Regions from separate parts of the Marinomonas sp. FW-1 genome, predicted to be linked through region 1. Evidence: predicted binding sites of a transcription regulator. Region 1 holds the regulator's gene; each other region holds the start of a gene.
What was found. Region 1 encodes sigma-54, which starts transcription at its own class of promoters, with help from an activator protein. Its sites were predicted from a motif close to TGGCACNNNNNTTGCTNT; they were not measured.

Region 2: the regulator sigma-54 is predicted to act here: its motif matches at 3,052-3,069, upstream of C1X04_RS06740 (nitrate reductase).
Region 3: the regulator sigma-54 is predicted to act here: its motif matches at 3,244-3,261, upstream of hmpA (NO-inducible flavohemoprotein).

What each region holds. Positions count from the first base shown of each region.
Region 1 is NZ_CP025987.1:2,220,094-2,226,602, reverse strand. Features, by position in the region: gene C1X04_RS10460 (YhdP family protein) at 1-19, shown strand, start outside; gene C1X04_RS10455 (carbon-nitrogen hydrolase family protein) at 9-848, shown strand; gene yjgA (ribosome biogenesis factor YjgA) at 921-1,457, opposite strand; gene mgtE (magnesium transporter) at 1,464-2,816, opposite strand; gene C1X04_RS10440 (HPr family phosphocarrier protein) at 2,825-3,094, opposite strand; gene ptsN (PTS IIA-like nitrogen regulatory protein PtsN) at 3,104-3,553, opposite strand; gene C1X04_RS10430 (RNA polymerase factor sigma-54) at 3,571-5,040, opposite strand; gene lptB (LPS export ABC transporter ATP-binding protein) at 5,116-5,841, opposite strand; gene lptA (lipopolysaccharide transport periplasmic protein LptA) at 5,845-6,351, opposite strand; gene lptC (LPS export ABC transporter periplasmic protein LptC) at 6,335-6,509, opposite strand, start outside.
Region 2 is NZ_CP025987.1:1,436,565-1,443,073, reverse strand. Features, by position in the region: gene C1X04_RS06745 (glycosyl transferase family protein) at 1-209, opposite strand, end outside; gene C1X04_RS06740 (nitrate reductase) at 206-2,905, opposite strand; gene nirD (nitrite reductase small subunit NirD) at 3,205-3,537, opposite strand; gene nirB (nitrite reductase large subunit NirB) at 3,542-6,100, opposite strand; gene C1X04_RS06725 (NAD(P)/FAD-dependent oxidoreductase) at 6,161-6,509, opposite strand, start outside.
Region 3 is NZ_CP025987.1:79,845-86,353, forward strand. Features, by position in the region: gene C1X04_RS00355 (glutathione S-transferase family protein) at 1-48, shown strand, start outside; gene C1X04_RS00360 (LysR family transcriptional regulator) at 139-1,041, opposite strand; gene C1X04_RS00365 (TSUP family transporter) at 1,205-1,981, shown strand; gene hmpA (NO-inducible flavohemoprotein) at 2,008-3,198, opposite strand; gene norR (nitric oxide reductase transcriptional regulator NorR) at 3,404-4,984, shown strand; gene C1X04_RS00380 (group II truncated hemoglobin) at 5,136-5,561, opposite strand; gene C1X04_RS00385 (hypothetical protein) at 5,563-5,766, opposite strand; gene C1X04_RS00390 (MATE family efflux transporter) at 6,098-6,509, shown strand, end outside.

The sequences.
Region 1 (6,509 bases):
TAAATCCAATGACAAATAGATTGCGTGTCGCGGCTATTCAACTTACCAGCACGAAAGATTGGCGAAGTAATCTGGAAGAAGTCAAACGTATGGTCGTTTCTGCTGCTCAGCAAGAAGGAGCGCGCCTTATTGTTTTGCCGGAAAATGTGTTTTTGTTTGATGGTAAAAATATGCGACCTTTGGCGGAGTCTGAGGATCAAGCGATTATTTTTGCTGAGATCGCGACGCTCGCCAAGTGTTACTCTGTTTATATTGTGATCGGCTCTCACCCTTCTCATATTCGGTTTGATGGCCAATTAGTGCCGAATGGGCGGGTAAGGCAGTCTTGTTGGGTGATTGGTCCTGATGGCGCCATACTTGAACGCTATGACAAAATTCATCTGTTTGACGTTGCTGTGGATGATAAAGCAGCCTCTTATAAGGAGTCTGATTTTATAGAGGCGGGTGAGTTGTCATTAAAAGTGGTGGATGTGGATGGCTTTAAAGTGGGTTTAAGCATTTGCTATGACCTGAGGTTTCCTGAGTTATATCGACAACTTGTTAATATGGGGGCTGAAATTTTATTGGTGCCTGCCGCCTTTACTTATGTGACAGGTAAAGCTCACTGGCGCACCTTGTTGTCCGCCCGTGCTATTGAAAATCAATGTTATGTCTTAGGCGTTGGCCAATGTGGTTGGCATAATTCAACAAGGCAAACTTATGGTAATAGTGTTTTGTATTCTCCTTTTGGAGAATGCTTGGCGGATTTGCAAGAAGAGCAGGGGTATTTTGTCTTTGAGGTAGAAAAGCAAAGACTGAATCAATGTCGTCAAAAAATGCCTTGTTTATCCCATCGTAGATTTCAGTAAAAAGCCCTGGTCAGTTTTTTCTGAGCCAGGGCTTTTGTCGAAGTAAATCGCAGTGGGTTTTACTTTTCTGTATTAGTCTTTTAAGCCTAAACGTTTCTCTTCGGCTTCACGCAAAAAACGGAATAATTTCTTACGGTTTGTTGTGTTTGATCCTTGAGACACTTCTTTTTGGGAGAGTCGGATAAGTTGTCTAAGCAGCTGAATGTCTTCGATCTGAGGGTTTTCATCTAGGTATTGGGACAATACTTCTTTACTGTTTTCGCCAATAAGTGCGTCACGCTTAACTTCTAGTTGGTGAAAAAGCTTGTTGTACGCAGCCGATGTTGAATCAAACATAGCCACTCGATTAGCAATGGCCTCATGGTCTTCTGTGCGCATGATCTTGCCGATGTATTGAAGGTGTCTTCTCATGGCTTCGTGTTGTTTTATGCGTCCAGCTTCAACGAAGGCTTCGCGTAAAGTGTCCGACATTTCAACTTTCTTAAGCTGGTTTTTGCTTAAGCCGAGCATTTTTTTACCAAGATCTTGCAAGGCTTCCATTTCACGCTTGATCTGGGTTTTACTTTTAGGAATGTCTTCTTCGTTTTCAAATTGATCAAAGTCTGTCATGGGAACCTATATTAAAAAAATAGTAGCGAGACCTAGGAAGGAAAGGAATCCAATTACGTCGGTCACAGTAGTCAAAATTACGCTGCCAGCAAGGGCAGGGTCGATGCCAATCTTTTTTAAGAAAATTGGCAGAAGTGTACCAGTGGTTGCTGCAAATAGCAGGTTTATTATAGTGGCGCCTGCAATGATATAGGCAATCTTTATGTTGTCAAACCAAAGAGCGGTGAGTGCGGCAATAACGGTTGCCCACAATATGCCATTAAGAAGTCCGACAACAAGTTCTCTATTTAAAAGCCAGCGTGTATTGGTTGCGCCAATCTGGTTCAGTGCGATGCCTCGAATTACCAGTGTCAGTACTTGTGAGCCAGCGATACCGCCCATACTGGCAACAATAGGCATTAATATTGCCAATGCAACCACTTGATCGAGTGTGTTTTGAAATAGTCCAATCACATAAGAGGCGATAAAGGCTGTAATAAGGTTTATGCCAAGCCAAACCGCACGTCGTTTGGTGGTTTTCATAATAGGGGAGAAGGTGTCTTCGTCGTCATCGAGACCTGCCATGCTTAGCATGGAGTGTTCAGCTTCGTCACGAATAACATCGACAACGTCATCGATAGTGATACGACCTAGTAATTTTCTGTTTTCACCATCAATAACGGGAGCGGAGACAAGGTCCATTTTTTCAAATAACTGCGCAACTTCACTTGCAGGTGTCTCTGCATTGATCACAGTAAACTCGGTTTCCATAATGTCACGCACGGTGGCATTAGGGTTGGAAACCAGCAATTTAGTAAGGGGGAGTACACCGAGAAGTTTATCTGAGCGACTGACGACTAATAAACTGTCAGTCATGTCTGGAATCTTTGCGTGCCTGCGAAGATAGCGAAAAACAATGTCCACATTGATATTTGGACGAATTGTTATCGTATCCGTATTCATTAAGCCGCCAGCAGAGTCTTCTGAGTAGCTTAATAGGTCTTCAACTCTTTTTCTGTCTTGCGCCGTCATCGACGCAAGCACTTCTTTCACGATCTTTTCTGGCAGGTGCTGTAATAAGTCGGCTAAGTCATCACTTTCAAAGTGTTCTGAGACGGCGATAAGGCGTTCTGTATTCATGTTTTTCATGAATTGAACGCCAATATCTTCAGTCAGATACTGTAATACTTCGCCTTCGTTTTTGTCTTCGATGAGTTCCCATAAAAGCTTACGCTCTTTTGGCGGAGACGATTCTAATAGTCGAGCAACATCTTGTGCAGGTAGGGCACCATTAAGTAGGTAGCGAATTTGCATTGTGGCACCGGTCTCAAGGGACTCGGTTACCGTTTGCAAATGATTAAGGGTGTTTTGCTCCGACATGATGCTCTTTACTCATCTTCACCGAAACGATTGTTGATTAATTCAACGATCGCGTTAATGGCTTCTTGCTCATCTTCACCATTCGCTTTGATTTTGATTTCGGTGCCTTTTCCTGCAGCAAGCATCATCATTGCCATGATGCTTTTTCCATCCACATTACGCCCATCTTTTTCGATGGTGATATCACAAGAAAAGCGTGTGGTTGTTTCTATGAGTTTGCCTGCTGCACGGGCATGCAAGCCAAGTTTGTTTATAATAACAATAGACTCTTCCAGCATGCTTTATACCTATATTAATGAGTTGAAAATACTGAATAGCTCTTCGTTGCTTTGAGCAGTACGCAGCTTGTCCAATGATTCTGGAGACTGTGCTAATTCTGCAATTTGAGCCAGTGTTGATAGATGTTGGTCACATTCATGTGGCGGAACAATTAACGCAAATATAAGATCGACAGCTTGTTTGTCTATAGAGTCAAAATCGATAGGCGTCTGTAGTGACATTACCACTACAGCGGTGTGATTTGCGGACTCTAGTCGACAATGCGGAATGGCTATTCCATTGCCTATACCAGTACTTCCAAGTTTTTCTCGACCTAGCAGTGCATCATAGACGGCTTCGTTATCACAGTGAAGTCGGTTTGACGCTACTTCCGCGAGGTTTTCTAATACGCGTTTCTTGCTAATGATATCTTGTTTTGCGAGAACGAGGTCTGCTTTTAATAATGATTTCAAGGACATGATAAAATGCTTTCCGTTTAGATCAGTCGTTTGCGTTCATTGGAAGGAGGGATGTTCATCGCCTCACGGTATTTGGCTACAGTCCGTCGAGCAACTTGTATGCCTTGATCTGCCAAAATGGCAGCTAACTTATTATCACTTAAAGGTTTTTTAGCAGGTTCGTCAGCAACAAGTTTTTTGATCATGGCCCTAATTGCTGTCGAAGAGCACTCACCACCAGAGGCTGTATTAACATGGCTCGAAAAGAAATATTTTAATTCAAATATCCCTTTTGGTGTGTGCATGTATTTTTGAGTGGTTACCCTAGATATGGTTGACTCATGCATGCCTACTTCTTCAGCTACGTCATGAAGCACCATTGGTTTCATGGCTTCTTCACCAAGCTCAAAAAAATCGATCTGTCTGCTGACAATGCAGCTGGCTACTTTTAGTAGCGTCTCATTTCTGCTTTGTAAACTTTTCATGAACCATTTAGCTTCTTGTAGTGAGTTTTTGATGTAAGAAGCATCTTCGGCTGTGGCAGCGGTGCTGGCCATGGCGGAATAGGTTTCATTGATTTTTATTGGTGGAAGAGCGTCGTTGTTTAATTCAACTTGCCAAACGTCATTACGTTTTTTGACTGACACGTCAGGAATAACGTAATCGGTATCATCGGCATCAATAACCGAGCCTGGGCGCGGGTTTAGTTGTTGAATTAAGCTAATGACTTCTTTTAGCGCTTCATCTTTTAATTTTGTTTTGCGGCTTAGTTGCGCAAAATCTCTATTGCCCAATAAGGGTAAATAATGGTCAATAAGGTTATAGGTGCTTTTGTATAGAGGGTGAGTCTGGAAAGCTTCTAATTGCACCAACAGACAATCACGTAAATCAATAGAGCAGACGCCGACTGGGTCGAAGCGCTGCAGTCTATGTTGAACCGCAATGACTTCTTCCATTTCTAGGTCTTCAAGTTCAATGCTTAGTGATTCGCAGATGTCGTCAGGTGTAATGCTTAAGTATCCATCAGGCTGGACACATTCAATGATGGCATAGGCAATCTCAAGGTCTCTATCAGACATGTGAGTAAGGTTTAGTTGCCAGATAAGATGGTCTTGAATGCTTTCAGCAGGTGCGTTACGGCTTTCAAAATCGCTATCGCCTTCAAAGCTAAGGTTGTCACTGACCGCAGCTGAACTTTGGTAAGTATCATCCCAATTGCTGTCTATGGATAGCTCTTCTGGGATGCTTTCTGTCCATTCGGACTCTAGGCGTGCTTCTTCACCGTTATCTAGAGGTGTTTCTGTTGCGCTTTTTGACTCTATGCTAGCAGGTAACTCATTATGAGTTTGCTCGTCATCATCAAGCTCAAGCAGTGGGTTCGACTCTAGGAACTCATGAATCTCTTGCTTCAAATCCAACGTAGAAAGCTGCAGTAAGCGTATAGCTTGCTGCAGTTGTGGGGTCATGGTTAGCTGTTGACCTAGCTTTAATTGTAAAGACTGCTTCATGGAGCAACTCTTTTTGTTTGAGTGAATTGGAACGAGTTGTGCATACTACTCCCTTTCTACAGCAATGATAAGGGGTTATAGGCGGAAGTCGTCGCCTAAATAGACCTTTTTTACTTGTTCATTGTTGATGACTGTACTGGCATCGCCTGATGCGATGATATAACCATTACCAACAATGTAAGCTTTATCGCAGATGTCGAGGGTTTCTCTGACGTTATGATCGGTAATTAGGACACCGATTCCACTTTCTTGGAGGTGTTTAATTATTTGTTTTATGTCACCAACGGAGATTGGGTCTACTCCAGCAAATGGCTCATCAAGCAGAATGAATTTTGGGTTCATTGCAACCGCTCTTGCTATTTCTACCCGGCGCCTTTCACCTCCTGATAATGCCATTCCTAAGTTGGTGCGGATATGGGTGATATGGAACTCTTCTAAGAGCTCTTCTAATCTTTCATGTTGTTGTGCTTTAGTGAGATTTTTGCGTGTTTCTAAAATCGCTAAAATATTGTCTTCTACAGACATTTTTCTAAAAATAGATGCCTCTTGAGGAAGATAGCCAACACCTTTTTGGGCGCGAGTGTGCATGGCGTCATGGGTGATGTCTATGCCGTCAATAAATATGCCGCCAGCGTCATTGGCGACCATACCAACTATCATATAGAAACAGGTGGTTTTTCCTGCTCCGTTTGGTCCTAATAAACCAACGGCTTGGCCTGATTCAACGGAAATTGAGACGTCTTTTACTACTTTGCGTTTTTTATAGCTTTTTGCAAGGTGTTTTGCTTCTAGTAAGGCCATCTATTATTTTGCCTCAGTAGTTTGTGGCTGTAAGGTCATATTGACGCGACCAGAATCTTTTTTCTCTGCGCTAAAGGTGCCATCTTGGATCATGTAGAGAATGTAATCAGCGGAGATAGAATTCTGCATACGGCTTAGGTATCCATCTCCAGTGATTTCAAGTTTGGATTCGTCGGTTTGGTAGTGGATTTCATTCCCTCTACTGATAACTATGTTGCCATTCCAATCTATTTGTTGACTGAATTTTGCTGGCGACCCTGTGGCTTCTAGGCTGTTAAATCTGCGGGTGCTTGGGTCTGTTGTGACTTTTAAATACTGTGCTTGGATTTCTATGGAGCCTTGTTTTACAAAGACGTTGCCTTTATAGATGGCTTCGCCTGAATTCTGGTCGAAAGAGGCTTCATCAGCTTGAATTTCTAATGGCTTGTTAAGGTCATCTGGTAAAGCGTAAGTGTATTGTCCAATAAGGGCAGAAGTGAGCAACATGCTGGCGTTAATGAGTTGTTTCATAGTTTCCTCGTACAGATCCTGTCATCACGACTTCTTCTGAGTTTATAAAGGTTGTAATCTTATTCGCGGAGGTTTTTCCTTGGGTTGATATCAAGGTAGCAGCTCCGTAGCTGGTCAATGATTTGTCTTTGTCTACGTAGTGCATGTTGTCCGAGCTA
Region 2 (6,509 bases), 780 kb from region 1:
ACCGTTTCCTCAACCGTTTCTTCACGAATTCGAATCAACATCCAGAATGCGCCTGACTGTTCTGGCGCAACTTGACCAGACAACATTAAATTCATGGCATGTTCGGCCTCTTCCGCCGTCAAACTGCGTGCGCCTTTTTTACCTCGGCCTAAAATTTTTACATATTGAGTGAAATCATTCGTCATTCGGATTTGTGTACTACTCATCATGCTGATAACTCCGCCACTGAAGAAACAAAGCGTTTTAACTCAGGAAGACAAGAGCCACAATTGGTGCCACATTTTAGTTTGTCCCCCAATCCACTGACAGTACAAACACCAGACGAAACCGCCTTTTCAATTTGCTTACTGCCTACTTGATAGCAAGAGCAAACAATTTCTCCTTTATCTTCAGCGTTGGCGGGACTGCCTACCAAAATAGCTAAACGGTCTGCTAATGATAACGGAGTGTTTGCTTCTAATTTAGAAATAAGCCAATCCGCCAAAATGGATTTAGGCTGCGGATGCATATAAATAAGCATGGTAATTTTTTGATCAACCAACTTCGCCAATCGAACTTGTTGGGTTACTGGGTTCGCATACTCTAACCACTCAACCTTTTTTGCTAAACCGTCACGCCGTTCTACATGGATTGCTTTCAAGGACGCTTGTGTTTGCCCCTTCGGCCAAACAACTTCGTAGTGATAGCCTTGCTCTGATGGTACTTGGCACCAATACAAACAATCCGATAAAACAAGCGGAACTGCCGAGATAATCATGCCGTAGTCAATATCACTTACCGCCTCCAGCTGAACCTGAGCGTGTTTAGACTCTGGTTGCCCTGACAAAGGGTCAACGACTTGGGGTATTAGATTAGATACAACGGACGCGTTAGCAAATTGTCGAGTCCAGTGAATTGGCACAAACACATTAGCCGGTGCAACGGCTCGACTTAGCTTAGCTTTTAGCAACACTTCCCCGTACAGCGAAGTAAGACACACCAATGCTTTGTCTTTAATACCAAGCTGTTTCGCATCTTTCGGATGGATTTCCACATAAGGCTGTGCGGTATGCTTAGCCAAAGACGCCGCATCTCCAGTTCTTGTCATCGTATGCCATTGATCGCGCACTCGCCCGCTATTTAAAGTGAAAGGCCATTCCGGTGAAGCTTGATGCTTAGGCAAACGTGGCGTAATGGCAATGAATTTTGCTCGACCGTCTGGCGTGAAAAAATAGCCATCCTCAAACATCCGCTTGGTGCCTTCTGGACGACCTTTCGGCACCGGCCATTGCACTGGCGTCAAAGCATCGTATTCGGCCTTAGTTATTTGACTAAAATGGCCAATATCAAAATCACGTTTGCCATTGTTCTCAAACGCTGACAAAGCCGCATGCTCAGCAAAAATCTCATGAACATCTTGATAAGAAAAAGCCGATTGAAAGCCCAAACTTTTTGCGACTTCACAGATTGCCCACCAATCATGCTTAGCTTGCCCTGGCGCTGGCAATAAACCTCGTTGGCGAGAAATACGCCGCTCAGAGTTGGTGACCGTACCGTCTTTTTCACTCCAGCCCGTCGCAGGAAACAAGACATTAGCCATCGCGGTTGTGTCCGTATGCGCCTTACAATCACTGACAATCACAAGCTCACACTTTTCCAATGCCCGTCGAACTTGCGCTGTATCAGGCAAGCTCACCATAGGATTGGTCGACATAATCCACACGACTTTTACTTTACCTTCCTCCATGGCTTGAAATAAGTCGACGGCTTTTAGACCATTTTCTGTGGCCATATTGGGCGCTTGCCAGAAACGCTGGACTAAATCCTGTGCGTCTGGTGTTGCAAAATCCATATGAGCAGCCAATTGATTGGCCAACCCGCCGACTTCTCGCCCACCCATAGCATTCGGCTGACCCGTAATAGAAAAAGGCCCAGCCCCCTCTTTGCCAATACGGCCCGTCGCCAAATGACAATTAATAATCGCATTGCATTTATCAACGCCGGAGGACGACTGATTCACCCCTTGCGAATAAAAGGTAATTGTCTTTGCGGTATCACGCCACCAGCCAACTAAGCAGGTTAAATCTTGCTCACTTACCCCGCAAAAATTCGCTGCAGAGGAAAGACTCGGTGTCGACGCTTGCGCTTGCGCCAAAGCCTCATCAAAACCATTGGTGTGGTTCGCAATAAAGTCATGATCCAGAATATCTAATTGGGCAGAGTCGTGTAATAAAAAGGAAAATATTGCGGCGTCACCCCCAGGTTTAATCGCCAAGTGCAAATCCGCAATGTCACAAGTCGCTGTTTCACGAGGGTCGATCACGACGACTTTCATATTCGGTCGTTGTTTTTTAGCTGCGGCAATACGTTGATATAGAATGGGATGAGTCCAGGCAGCATTCGATCCAACCATGATCAATAAATCACAACACTCTAAATCTTCATAACTGCAAGGCACAGTGTCCGAGCCAAAAGCGCGCTTGTAGCCGACAACGGCAGACGCCATACACAAGCGAGAATTGGTATCCACGTTGGCAGTACCAATAAAACCTTTGGCAAGTTTATTAGCCACATAATAATCTTCAGTAAGAATTTGCCCCGAAAGATAAAAAGCAAACGCATCGGGACCATGGTCTTTAATAACCTGAGTGATTTTTGCGCTTACCGTCTCAACAGCCGATTGCCAATCCACTGGCCGCCCATTCACCATAGGCGTTAATAAACGATCATCTGATTGAATCGTTTGTGCAAGGCTGCTGCCTTTCACACACAAGCGACCAAAGTTCGCAGGATGCTCCAAGTCACCAGAAACAGGAGGAATCGCTTCATTTACCGAATGAGGAACAGTCAAGTTTACGCCACACCCAACACCGCAGTATGGACAAGTCGTTTTTCCGCTTGTTGCTGTCATCGTTGTTGCCGCCATGGACCCTCCTCACATTTGCCTTCTTAAAAACAAAAAAAGGCCCAATCACTTTTCTAAAAAAGTGATTGGGCCTCGTTGCCTTTTGTAATATCTGTATGCTTTATGTGTAAGCCATCGTCGGTTTACGGTGCATCAGTAATCTATACATAGCAATTAGTAAGCCAACTTTTAATAAAGCAGATAAAGCCAGTTATAACTGGGTTTTACTGGCCTTGCGGCTGGCGTACTTCTGAAGTGCTATAAAAAACGATCTTTTAGAGCCCTCAAACAGTGCAGCTAAGCAATAAAATGCACCATTTCTAATTGGCGGCGATAAACACCTCATTACCTTCTAACTTCGCTTGCCAATGAGGTACTTTAATATCCTCTTCCAGACATTCGCCCGATGCCAAGACAAAGTGTTGTTTATACAAAGGGCTGGCAACGACCCATTGATCTTGTAAATGGGCAACCAAGCCTCGTGATAAAACATTCGCCTTGCCAACCGGATCCCAGTTAGCAATCGCAAAGACTTTATTATCAGACTCAGGGACGTAGAAAATCGCGACTTGTTCGCCATTTACCATGGCCGCCACACCAGCGCCCTCTATTAGGTCTTCTTGTTTACAAATTAATTTCCATGGCATCGTCATCGTTTTAACCTACCTTCGCAATTAATTGTTGTTTCTCTGCTTCTGTTGCCGGACGCATTTGACTGCGCTCTTCAACAAAGACCACATTGTTATCACTTCCCTCATAATTCACAAATTGGCGGAACGTTTTTAGGGCTTCTGGATCTTGCAACGTGGTTTTCCATTCGCATTGGAAAGTATCCACGACGTGCTGCATACTGGCTTCAAGCTCAGCACATAAACCCAGTTTGTCATCAATCACCACCTCTTTAAGGTAGTCCAATCCTCCCTCTAGACCGTCCATCCAAACAGAAGTACGCTGCAAGCGATCCGCTGTTTTGGTGTAAAACATCAATACACGGTCGATGTATTTCACCAAGGTTTCATCGTCCAGATCTTTGGCAAACAAGTCTCCGTGGCGTGGCTTCATACCACCATTACCGCACACATATAGGTTCCAACCACCTTCTGTGGCGATCACACCAATGTCTTTACTCTGAGCTTCAGCGCACTCTCGAGTACAACCAGACACCGCGAATTTGATTTTATGGGGGGAGCGCAAGCCTTTGTAACGATTCTCCAGATCAATCGCCATCTTCATGCTGTCATTCACGCCATAACGACACCAAGTGCTACCAACGCAAGATTTCACTGTACGTAAGGATTTGCCATAGGCTTGACCGGTTTCAAAACCCGCTGCAATTAACTTTTCCCAAATTTCGGGTAATTGCGACAAGGTCGCACCGAATAAGTCGATCCGCTGACCACCTGTTACCTTAGTGTATAAGCCGTACTCTTTTGCCACCTCGCCTAATACAATCAATCTATCAGGCGTGATTTCCCCGCCCGGAATGCGCGGCACAATTGAGTAGGTTCCATCTTTTTGCATATTGGCAAGGAAGCGATCATTGGTGTCTTGCAAGCTAATGTGTTCTTTTTTCAACACATAATCATTCCAGACACTGGCTAAAATAGACCCAACTGCGGGCTTGCATATTTCACAACCGTGACCTTTACCATGTTGGTTTAACAGTTCAGCAAAGGTTTTGATTCCACCGACCTTCACTAGGTTGTACAAATCTTGGCGGGTATACGCAAAATGTTCACAAATGTCTGTGCTGACCTCAACACCCAAGGCTAACAATTCATTGTCGACGACTTTTTTCAATAACGCTGCACAACCACCACAACCCGTTCCCGCTTTCGTAATGCCTTTCACATCACCAACCGACAAAGCGCCATGACAAACGGCGTCATTAATATCTTGTTTAGAGACGTTATGGCAGCTACAGATCGATGCAGTCGCTGGTAAAGCATCTACACCTAGGCCAACGGGAGCATCGCCCATCGTAGGTAAAATAAGTGCTTGTGCTTGCTCAGGTAAATCAATGGCATTGAGGTAATATTGCAACAAGGTATCGTAATAACTGTTGTCGCCCACTAAGACAGCGCCTAATAGCTTTTTACCGTCTTCAGAAACCACCATTTTTCGATAGCTTTGGCTGATTTCATCTTGGTAAACAAAGACTTTGCAGCCTTGCGATTGAGCATGTGCATCGCCAACTGACCCCACGTCGCAACCCAAAAGCTTCAACTTGGTGCTCATATCCGCGCCTGTGAACGTCACGCCTACATAACCCAACAAATGCCCTGCGGCGGATTTGGCCATGGCGTAACCTGGAGCAACCAAACCAAAAATACGATTATTCCACAGCGCACACTCGCCAATGGCATAAATGTCGTCATCACTGGTTTGGCAATGATTGTTGACACTGATACCGCCACGCTCTCCAACCGTTAGACCCGATTGATGCGCCAACGCATCCTGCGGTCGAATCCCCGCAGAGAATAAAATAAGATCAGTTTCAAGATGAGAACCATCAGCAAAATTCATGCGATGAAAAGCACTCTCACCATCAATTATTTCTTTGGTCGCGGTGTCGGTATATACCTTGACACCTAACTCCTCGATCATTTCCTTAAGAACCGCACCGCCCTTTTCGTCTAATTGAACGGGCATTAAACGCGGAGCGAATTCCACAACACTGGTTTCCAAACCCAGATTTTTGAGCGCATTCGCCGCTTCCAACCCAAGTAAACCACCGCCGACAACCGTGCCTCTTGTTACTTGTTTCGCACACGCTCTAATCGCGTCAAGATCATCAAGAGTACGATAAACAAAGGTGTTATCACGTTTATGACCAGGAATAGGTGGAACAAAAGGATAAGAGCCCGTCGCCAGAACAAGCTTGTCATAAGACAATGACTCGCCATTTTGTAATATGAGCGTCTTCGCCTCACGGTCGATCTCGGTCACCAAGCTATTGGTAAAGTAGCGCACGCCATGTTCGTCATATAAAGTGCCATCTGTCATGGCCAAATCGGCTGCACCTTTACCCGTGAAATATTCACTTAGATGCACACGGTCATAAGCTAAGTAAGGCTCTTCACCAAACACCGTAATTTGAAAGGCTTCATGACCAGCTTGGGCGATCATTTGTTCGACAAAGTGATGACCGACCAGGCCATTGCCGATCACCACAAGATGAGGTTTGGTAGTAAGAAAAGACACGCTAGAAATCATTGTGTTCCCCTTTGCAATAATAGTTTGCCTAACGGCTAACAACGTCTAGAACGGCTTGATTTAGGCCACTTGAAGGCAGCAATACGCTTCGCCAAATACCAGTAAATCAAGCATCTCAGAGACATTGGTCTTGTTTTGAATTAGCTGGAAATACCAGCTTCCATCGGCGACGTTGCCATAAAGAATTGCGCCAACCAGTAAGCCGTCGTTGACTACCAGTTTGCGGTAATGATTTGCGCTAACATCTTTGAAAAAAATGCAGTTGTCTTCTTCTGATGGCTCAATCTTACCAACCGAAAAAAGATTGATGCCGGATACTTTCAACTTAGTCGATGTCGGCTCGATAACAAACGCGGCTTCTTCGCCTACCAACACCTTCATCAAAACGTTAATTTGTGTCCAAATAGGC
Region 3 (6,509 bases), 1.8 Mb from region 1:
ACAAGCGTGGAGAAACAAGAGCAAGTGTTGTTGCTTGCCCAGTCATAATCAATTGTCTAAATAAAACAGAGCTTGAGTATCACCATATACTCAAGTTTTTTGTTTTTTTAAAAGACGATTTACCAATATGACTGGAAATTACGGTGTCATGTTATGTGCTGAAGTGTTTACATTCAGTGTAGTTAATTCTGTGCAAATCAGCTCTAAAAACGCTTCTTTTGCGCTGTGGTATCCAGTGTTTTTATTCCAAATAAAGTAATTTGCAACAGGGTGTAATTGATCAAAAACATATCCTTTTATCCCGTCTATTTGCTTGAATTGCTCGTAAAGTCCCCTTGGCACCAAAGATACGCCAGCGCCAGCACTTACACATCCTAAAATAGTGCCATAACTCGCAATGCTGGTTATTGGCACCGATACGCTATTCTTTTCTAGCCAGTTTTCAAGCGCTTTTCGATAAGGACATCCTGTCGGCCACATGTAGATAGTTCTGCCAATTAGGCTGGTTGGCGATGTGATGGGCTCAAAAGAAGGCGATGCAATGAGCACCAATTCCTCATGATAAATTTCGATACATTCGATGTTTGGGTTTACAGGTTTCACGGCAATGATAGCGCTGTCTAGCTCATGCTTTGCGACGGCTTCTTCTAAGTTTTCCCATGTACTGGTTGAGAATTCTATGTCGACCCTAGGATGCAGCTGATGGTATTTCGATAAAAGCTTAGGTAATCGACTCGTTGCAGACGATTCAATAGCACCAATGCTGAGCTTTCCTGCTGGGGTGCTATCTCTTGCTATTGCTCTTTTAGACTCCTTAGTCAGCATAAGAATCTTGTTTGTGTACTCCAAAAATAAGTTTCCCGACGGGCTCAGTATTACCCCTCTTCCCTGACGAATGAGTAATGGTTCACCTAGTTCATCCTCTAGATGTTTTATACGGGTGGTGATGTTGGAGGGGACGCAATGAAGTTTTTCTGCAGCCTTTGCGATGCTGCCTAAATCGGCAATGGCTTTGAACATTCGTAATTGTTGAAGTTCCATTCAGATGCTCATTTTAAGTGAATTATAAGTTCAATATAAGTCACTTTTATTCATTTATCGAGCCTCTTAAAGTTCCAAAGTATTGGCAGTAAACATTGGTAACTTATATAAGGAGATTACAATAGACATTATTACGCTTGGCGTATTTTCATTTTTTGGTGGCTTGATCGATGCCGCTGTTGGCGGTGGTGGGTTAATTTTAATACCGGCTTTGCTGCATGCGTTGCCTGAGCAGGCATTATCAACGGTGTTTGGTACCAATAAATTAGCCGTTTGGGCTGGAACTTTATCGTCCATTCGCTCATACATGAAGCGTATCAACATTGTTTGGTGCATCATGATTCCAACCGCTATCTCTGCGTTTGTCTTTGCATATTTAGGCGCTAAATCTATTTCCAAAATACCAGAAGAATTAATGCAGTATTTGGTGTTTTTGTTGTTAATCAGTATGGCTGTTTATACGTTTAGACAAAAAGATCTTGGCCTAAATCACACGGTTCTTGAAGGCAAAAGAATCGAGCTATTCAAAGGAATAATGTTTGGAGGTTTAATTGGGTTTTACGATGGTATGTTTGGTCCAGGAAGCGGAAGCTTCTTAATATTTCTTTTTATTCGAGGCTTTGGCTTTGATTTTTTAAATGCCTCCGCCTCGGCCAAGCTCATTAACCTAGGGACATTTACCTCTGCTTTGTTGTTTTTCATACCCAGTGGAAATGTATTGTGGCAGATAGGTGGAGTCATTGCTGTTTGTAATATTCTTGGCGCATTTGTTGGTGTGTTTCTAGCACTTCGATTTGGCAGCGGCTTCATTCGAGTGTTGTTTTTAATCTTACTGATTTTTTTAATTGGGCGTATGGGGCTTAATCTATTAGGCTCTTCCCCCTTAGCAGGGGGAGGAGCTAGTCTTGCTGTATTAACTCCCTCCCTTTTTGTTTCCTAAGGGGAGGGGTCGGGATGGGTTAACTATCACACCTCTTGATGCGGGCCGAATAGTTCGTAATGAATTCGGTCGGCTTCCACGCCAAGGGTTAGCAATTGCTGTTTCACAAACACCATGAAACCAACAGGTCCGCACAAGTAAAACTCGCCATTTGTCAGCGGTAGGCTGTCTTTTATCGCATCTAGCTGCATCATGCCTTTTGACACGCCTTCTTCTTCATTGTCAGCTTGTTCGTACCAAGTATGAACAGACAAGTTTAGTTGGTTTTTCAGACCGTTTACGTGCTCTTTAAAAGAATGCTGACCTTGGTGAGCGCAAGCGTGTAAATAGCTCACTGGGTGGCTGTATTGCTGTTTGGCGAGTGTATCCAATATGGCTTGCATGGGTGTTAAGCCAACGCCACCAGAAATCAGTACCACAGGTGTTTGCTTGTCTTTGAATACGAAATCCCCTGCTGGTGGCATGACTTCTATTTCGTCCCCAATGTTTAAATGATCGTGTAGGTAGTTCGACATAACCCCTTTGATATCGCCCGTTCCTTCACGTTTGACGCTGATACGATAATTTTTACCATTTGGCGCGGTTGATAGAGAGTATTGACGTATCTCATCGAACTCATTGCCTTTTGGATGTAACTTAACGCCCAAGTATTGACCAGGTTGGTAGTCGATCACTGCGCCACCATCGACTGGCTCAAACACAAAGCTGGTGACCAAATCGGATTCAGGTGTTTTGGAGGCAACACGGAAGCGACGAAAATCTTTCCAGCCACCTTGTTGCGCGGCACGCTCTTTATACAGATCGCCTTCGACCTTGATAAAGATATCCGCGAGTTGAGTGTACGCAGCCGCCCAAGCTTCTTCTACGTCTTTGGTGAACGCTTCTGGAGCCAGCTCACGTAAGGTTTCAATAAGGTGGTGACCAACGATATCGTATTGATTTGGTTGGATATTAAAACTGGTGTGCTTATGAGCAATTCGCATCACGGCGCTGGTCAGCACTTCGAGGTTATCGATATGTGTCGCGTAGGCCGCGATGGCATTGAACAAAGCCGCAGGCTGACCACCGGTTCTTTGATGCGTCATGTTGAACACATCTTTTAGTTCTGGGTTATGAGAAAACATGCGTTGATAGAAATGCTCAGTAATCGCGGTCCCTGCAGAAGCAAGAAGTGGGATAGTGGCTTTTACTGTATCTATATGATGTTGAGTTAACATGTTTGTATCCTTTTAAAGGGGTGAATAAAGCGTGTTAACTTTTATATAGCGAAGTGTGTGCCAACTAAAAAATGGCATTGAAAATCAATGGTTTGTATTTTATTCGTTAAATTAAGAGTCAATAAGACTCGCTAATAAAAAAGTCTATATGATATCTTTGAGTCAAATTGACACGAAAGCCAATTCGCCTTTTGAGCTGATAACTATGAATCAGGTTTCTAACAACGCTTTACTGAGTTTTGCCCTCGATCTTGCTAGCGCGGTGACACAGCCGAATCGCTTCGAACAATTGGTTTATGCTGTGCGGGCAACGATCAACTGCGATGCTGTTGTGCTGCTTTCTCACAGCAATGGCGTACTGACACCGCTTGCCCAGCGCGGTTTATCAGAAGACCTGATGGGACGCCGATTTATTATCGATGAACACCCACGTTTGAAAGCGATTAGCAGTGACCATTATCCGGTTCGTTTTCCAACAGACTCACCTCTTCCCGACCCTTACGATGGCATGGTGTTAGGCCATGACGAGAATTTGCCTGTGCATTCCTGCATGGGCGTGCCTTTGTATTTGGAAGGGAAATTAATCGGAGTTGTCACCTTAGACAGTATCCAACCGGGCGTTTTTGATGATATCGACGCGCGTGCGTTAGAAATCATCGGCACCATGGCAGCCATGACACTAAATACCGCCATCTTGATGGAACAATTAGAAAACCAGTCGCAACATGCCCAAAATGTATTGAAGGTAATTGGCGAGCAAAGTAGTGAAATGATCGGCCAAAGCAAAGCGATGCAAGACCTTAAACAGTCGATTAATCTGGTTGCCTCGTCGGATTTTTCTATTCTGATCGAAGGTGAAACGGGCGTAGGCAAAGAGCTGGTGGCAAGAGCGCTGCATGAGCATTCTTCTCGCGCTGAAGCGCCTATGGTTTATGTAAACTGCGCCGCGATTCCGCACCACCTCATCGAAAGTGAGCTGTTTGGCCATGTAAAAGGAGCGTTTACGGGAGCTGACCGAGACCGAGATGGTAAGTTCTTGTTGGCAGACGGCGGAACCTTATTGCTGGATGAAATTGGTGAATTACCGTTGGAAGTGCAAGGAACGTTACTCCGAGCCATTCAGAATCAAGAGATTCAGGCGGTTGGCAAAGATCAAATTCGCAAAGTAAACGTTCGTATTATCGCGGCGACTAATCGACATTTAGAAGCTGAAGTCGCAGAAAATCGCTTTCGTGCGGATTTATTCCATCGCCTCAGCGTCTTCCCGATTCACGTACCGCCATTACGAGAACGACAAGGCGATGTTCCTGTGTTGGCTGGATTCTTCGCTGAGCGTTTCCGACGTAAATTAGGGCTTCAGCAACTGACGTTATCTGCGTCAGCTATCGACATGCTTGAAGCGTATCACTGGCCAGGAAATGTACGTGAATTAGAGCATGTCATTTCCCGTGCGGCGCTCTTTTCTAAGGCCGAAACTGTTAAGACAGGACAAACAAATGGCATCACTATTATCTCTCCAGCGCATTTAACAGGGCTACAAATTGATAACAGCATTCAAGAAAAGATACAGAGCAATGAAACATTACGGCCCATTACAGGCCATCAAGAAACAATAGATTTGCGTTTAGAAACAGAAGCTTACCAACGAAATATGATTCGTAAAGCATTGGAAACGAACGAAGGGAACTGGACTAAAGCTGCTCAACAGCTGTCTATGGACCGCGCCAACCTAGCCCGCTTGGCAAAACGCCTAGGTGTTGTCGTTGCTAAGGAAGTACGCTCTTAGACCCCCTCCCAGCCTCCCCCTTCAAGACACAAGGGGGAGGAGCAGTACCGCTTTGTTCCCTCCCTTTTCAATACACAAGTAGGGAGGAGCTAAGACTTTTTGTTCCCTCCCCTTATCTTCAAGAGGAGGGTTAGGGAGGGGTTGCAAGTTCTTAGCCATGCCTCGCTGCACTTACTTGGCGAATACGCTCAGCAGGAAATTCGAGTTTAGGCAGCAAATACGCTTTTAATTCGTCTGCGTAACCCAGTTCGTCGAGTGCCGCTGCCATGCAGTTTAGCCACATGGCTTTTTCTTTTTCAGTGACGATTAGGTGGGCATGAGCTTGAGGTAAACTGATTGGGCCATACTTTTTCGAGAACAATTTCTCGCCGCCCATCCAACCGGATAAAAATGACACCAACTTGTCGATGGTCAGTTCGATATCACTTGGATGCATATCAAACAGCGGTCGATACTCTGGCGTGCTCTCCATGATGCGATAGAAGGTTTCGACTAATTTTTGCAAGCCCGGTAATCCGCCGACAGCTTGTAGAGTCGCATCGCCTTCGCCATAAACGGGAGGGTTAGACACCGTCATGTTATTCGGCGTCTTTTGGTTGGTTTTGTGCTTTTTTCGCTTCTTTCTCTTTGTCCATTTTGATTGAGTTGCGATAACCGCCCAGTGCCGCCAACGCGCCAATGATGAAACTCATGTAAAGTGGAATTTGAAACAGCATAGTAATACTGATGAAGACACACCCTACGGCTAAACCTTCAATAAAGGGTTTGAGTTTCTTGGGCATAACAGTTCTCCAAACGATAAAAAATAAACGCGAGTCTAGCAAATTTCCGCGACGATGTGAGCACGATTGTGGAAAAAAGCATCACTTATCCAATATTAGAAACATTGAATTTTAGCGAATGTGTTCGGCCTATTTTTGTGGGTAAGTAGGTGATAAACGAGAATTATACCTGTTAACTACCATTTTTTGACCAATTATTGCACAAAGTCATTAAGAACTGCCCTGAATTGTGAATAACTGATATTATTTTCCACAGATCAGTGTGTTCCTGTTTTTCCGTTTTGACTATTTTTTATCCACAGAATTTTAAATACTCACAAGTGAGATCCGTGTGTCAAAGTTATCCCCCAGTTCTATTTTTTGCTCGTTTCGTGCAAATGCCGTTTTGAACCAGAAAATTTGGCGCATGGCGTGGCCGCCAATGGTGTCGAACATCACCACGCCTTTGTTGGGTTTAGTGGATACCGCCGTCGTCGGACACTTGGGTACGGCAACGCACCTTGCTGCAGTGGCAATTGGCGCAAGTATTTTCAGCTTTATCTTTTGGGCATTTGGTTTTTTGCGCATGGGCTCAACCGGATTGACCGCACAAGCTCTGGGGCAAGGTGACGAACGACGCGTTCGAGAGCTGCTTTTGCAATCAATCTTGATGGGTGTATTCATCGGTTTAATGCTGATTTTGTTCCGAGCGCCTTTGATTGATTTGGCGATCACCTTAATGGAACCCAGTGCTGAGGTTGAAC